2 regions of the Pseudoalteromonas sp. L1 genome follow, and region 2 is predicted to be linked to the other one. Evidence: predicted binding sites of a transcription regulator. Region 2 holds the regulator's gene; the other holds the start of a gene.

Region 1 (2,205 bases), on a different contig from region 2:
GGCTGTTGCATCAGGATAGCTGGCTTTTAAGGAGTCATTACCTGTTTTAACCACCTTGCCATCTTTGATGACCAATGTTGAAAACTGTTTGGTATCCCCTTTATAGGTCGGTGTGTAGCCATTGACGTTATAGATAACCGTTGTGTTTGCAAAACAGGATAGTGATGCTGATGCGAGTAAGCCGATGATGAATTTCATAATTGTCTTGTTTTTATTGATTTATAAAAACAGTATCAGAGTTGTAATAAACTGCAACTACTTGAACAAAAATGACAGGGGAAGGGTGCTTGGCACACCCTTAATTTATTTGCTAGCGTAAACTTCAAACTCTGCGAGTGATAACTTGTTATCTTTGTCTTTATCGTAACTTTGAAAACGAGACCAAAGTGCTGGGTCTCGTGCTGATTCAGAGCGACTTAAGTAGCCGTCATCATTGCGATCAAGTTGTTTAAACTTCTCACCAATACTGCCAGAGGCTAAGCTCATAGTACTAAAAAGAAAACATGAAACTAAGCTGGTGATGGTTAATCTTGTCATTGTTTGTTAGCTCTTACTTGTTAAATAATTTTTAAACTCAAGGAGTGATATGCGCTTGTCATTATCTGTATCCCACTGACTTATACGCTTTTTAAGATGAGGCTGAGGCGTAAGTTCGTCAGGGCTTAAATAGCCATCTTTATTCTTGTCGAGATGATTAAAACGTTGTTTTACATCTAATGCAAAGCTATTAAAGCTAAAAGTCATAAGGATTAGTGAAATAACTGAGACTATTTTCATACTGCGCTCCTTGTTAGTGAAAGTGCTTGCCATAATTTAATTCCCAAAATTAAATCCGTTTACACACTCCCTCAGGGATTATGGCAAACACTTTAAGTCGTTAAAGTTTGAATTTCTCAAACTCTTGCTCTGATAAAACCTGATCGTCATTTTTATCTAGATCAGCAAATTGCTTCAGTAAGTCATCATGTTGTGTGGCTTCTGTAAGCGAAATTTCACCATCGGCATTCGTATCAAATTTAGCGAAACGTACGTCCATTTGTGATGCTAAAACGGTTGCGCTGATCACTAAAAACATCAGCGAGAAAGCGGCAATAAGTTGTTTCATTACAATCTCCTATTGAACAAACAATTGAAATTCTGAAAAAGAAATTTGGCCATCTTGATTCGTATCAATTTGTGAAAAGTTGTCGTGTAACAACGCGTCTTCCGATGCCTCTGATTCACTTAAAGTGCCGTTACTGTCTTTGTCCAGTTCTTTAAAAGAATCATTTAAGTTAAGGGCATACGTGGTTGTTGAAATACAACACACAACCGTCAGCATAGTAAGGGCCAATTTCTTCATTTTAATTCCTAAGAAAATTAATTATTTACTCTAATACAAAAACAATGCCAAAGTTAAAAGTTGTTGATTATCATGTTGTTATGTGTTTTTTAGCGTGTGTCGGTAGAAATTCTTACATGGTTTTGTGTCTTTTTTGCAACGGGAAAATAAATTTTTAAATTTAACCTTTTAAAATCAGTTGTTTAGTTTGTCTCCAAATTGCAACGATATTGATTTTTTAGTGAAAATAGTGCTGAATTTCAGATAAAATTCAGCCAGTGTATAACTTAACTCATAGATAATTTATACCTGTCACACCTTGAAGGAAACCTATGCAAAGGCAAGCTAGCAATAAGTTTAAACATCTACTCGATTGGCGTCCCAATTTAATCGGGCAATTTGTGTTTAGTACTCTTTTATCATTATTGCCTTTATCTTTGGTTGTGATCCTATTTTTAAATGCGCTCAACAAGCAGCTTGCTGTCACACAAAAAATAGTGAGCGATAACTACTTAGTAACCAAAACATTTAATAGTCTTAAGCAGGACCTAAATAGCCTTGAGAGAGCAACAAGGCAAAACTGGGTGTTGAAAAGTGAATCACTTGACACCTTAATTGCAAATAAATGGCAGTCATCTTTGCAAAGCATTGATGAACTAATTTTTTTGAGTCCCTCACCTGATTACGTTAACCAATGGCAGCAGCTAGCCGATGTGTTGAGTTTTGCTCAGCAACACTTGGTACATGAACAAAAACAAGATGGTGAGCTGTTTGCACCAGCCAGTAAACTGATTGCAGAGCAAACGGTGTGGCTACGTGATCAGAATGAATTACGCATCACGAAAAACCAACAACATTTAAAAACCTTACAAGCGTCATTTATA
Region 2 (2,205 bases):
ACTTTTCTCGATTGAGTAAAGCATTAAGAATATCTTGCTGCGATAGATGAGGAAGCTGCTCATGAGCGAGTTCGCTGATAAATTCGAGAATTCTTTTTTTGCTATTAAAAAGGACCGCAGCTTTGCTGCAGTCCTGGCTAGTAAGTGAACTAAGTTTCATAATTTAGTGTCGAGCTAATTTCTCTTTGTGTTTAATAACTTGGCGATCAAGCTTATCAATTAGCGAGTCGATGGCCGCGTACATATCTTGATGCTCTGTAGAGGCAAACAGTTCGCCTCCGTTTACATGTAAAGTTGCTTCTGCTTTTTGACTTAATTTTTCTACATCTAGAATGACATGAACATTATTAATATGATCAAAATGCCTTTCTAGTTTCGCAAACTTGGTGTTTACATAGTCTTTTAATGAATCTGTGATTTCTACATGACGACCAGTTAGGTTTAGTTGCATAAGCATTTTCCTTCTATGTAAAACGTCTAAATCAAGCTTTTACGCTGATTAGACGGCGGTATTGCTAGAGACTCTCGGTATTTTGCAATTGTACGTCTAGCTACTTTAATTCCTTGCTCAGCCAATATATCTGCAATCTTACTGTCACTCAATGGCTTCGCTGAGTTTTCTGCGGCAATAAGCTTTTTGATTAAAGCGCGTATTGCCGTTGATGAACACTCGCCACCATTTTCTGTGCTGACGTGGCTTGAGAAGAAATATTTCAACTCAAAAATACCCCTTGGGGTATGCATATATTTTTGCGTTGTTACCCGTGAAATCGTCGATTCATGCATTTCGACCATTTCAGCGACATCATTTAGCACCATCGGCTTCATCGCTTCTGGGCCGTGTTCAAAGAAAGCTTGTTGTTGTTGAACAATACAGTTCGTTACTTTTAATAAAGTATCATTCCGGCTCTCTAAGCTTTTAATAAACCACTTAGCTTCTTGCAGATGAGAGCGAATAAACTGGCTGTCACTGCTTGATTTTACAGAGCGTGACATAGCCGCATACTGGCTGTTTACTCTGATCTTTGGCATACAGTCAGGGTTTAGCTCAACCACCCAACGACCTTTTACTTTTTTTACCGATACATCAGGTATGACGTATTCAGACTCTTCACGTACGATGCTATCTGCAGGCTTAGGGTTCAAGCTATGGATAAGCGTCATCACTTCTTTAAGCTCGTTTTCTTTAAGCTTAGTCTTTTTCATCAAAGTACGATAGTCGCGACTTGCTAATAATTCGATGTGCTCAGATAAAACCATTTTAGTTTCAGCCAAATAAGGTGTATCTGCATCGAATTGACGAAGTTGTATACATAGGCACTCTTGTAAGCTGCGAGCACCAATGCCGACAGGATCAAATAACTGTATTCTTTTTAAGACCGCTTCGACTTCATCAAGTTCTATTTCTTCTTCATCATCATTTTGATTAAAGCTTTCAACAATATCCTCACAACTCACAGTTAAAATACCTGAGTCATCGATAGCTTCGACTATAGCAACAGCAATTGCTTCGTCGGTCGGACTAAATGGAGTCAACTGTAGTTGCCACATCAGGTATTCATGGAGAGTTTCGGTTGACGCACCTTGGTAAATAGACTCATCTTCTGGCATTGGCCCTGACGAGGTTGAAGGGGCTGCACTCATGTACTCATCCCACGTGACATCCATTGCTAGGTCGTCACTGACGGTATCTTTATTGAGTGCATCACTGCTTTCTTGCTCGTATTCACTTGGTGCTTCTTCTGCTGTAGCTGCGACTTGTGAATCATCAGAGTCAGATTTTTGTTCGTTTTTACCGATCGCTTCTTCATTATAATCCGCTTCTTCCACTTCAAGCAGAGGATTACTATCAAGCGCTTCTTGTATTTCTTGCTGGAGATCCAATGTACTAAGCTGCAATAAGCGAATGGCTTGTTGCAGTTGTGGAGTCATTGTAAGTTGCTGGCCCATGCGCAGCTGTAATGATTGCCTCATGTATCCCTAACAATCCTTTTAAATCATTTATTGATACTACTTTGAGTCAATATCAATATGTTGTCATTATTGTAAGTCTAGCAGATGCTCTAGTCGGTGGTGTATTGGTTACAACCTGAATTGCTCGCCTAGATAGACATCGCGTACCGTTTGGTCTGCTAATACGTGCTCAGGCGTGCCTGATGCAATTAGCTCCCCATGAGAAACAATGTAGGCTTTTTCACAAACATC

The links. Region 2 encodes sigma-54, which starts transcription at its own class of promoters, with help from an activator protein. Its sites were predicted from a motif close to GTTGGCACGNNNNTNGNNT; they were not measured.
Region 1: L3V38_RS00215 (EF-hand domain-containing protein) is a predicted target of sigma-54. The motif match lies at 1,376-1,394, and genes of this name have one in related genera.

What each region holds. Positions count from the first base shown of each region.
Region 1 is NZ_JAKKCT010000001.1:48,732-50,936, forward strand. It holds gene L3V38_RS00195 (amidohydrolase) at 1-198, opposite strand, end outside; gene L3V38_RS00200 (EF-hand domain-containing protein) at 304-537, opposite strand; gene L3V38_RS00205 (EF-hand domain-containing protein) at 544-777, opposite strand; gene L3V38_RS00210 (hypothetical protein) at 878-1,105, opposite strand; gene L3V38_RS00215 (EF-hand domain-containing protein) at 1,115-1,342, opposite strand; gene L3V38_RS00220 (HAMP domain-containing sensor histidine kinase) at 1,654-2,205, shown strand, end outside.
Region 2 is NZ_JAKKCT010000005.1:284,883-287,087, reverse strand. It holds gene ptsN (PTS IIA-like nitrogen regulatory protein PtsN) at 1-160, opposite strand, end outside; gene hpf (ribosome hibernation promoting factor) at 164-451, opposite strand; gene L3V38_RS16420 (RNA polymerase factor sigma-54) at 478-1,974, opposite strand; gene lptB (LPS export ABC transporter ATP-binding protein) at 2,083-2,205, opposite strand, start outside.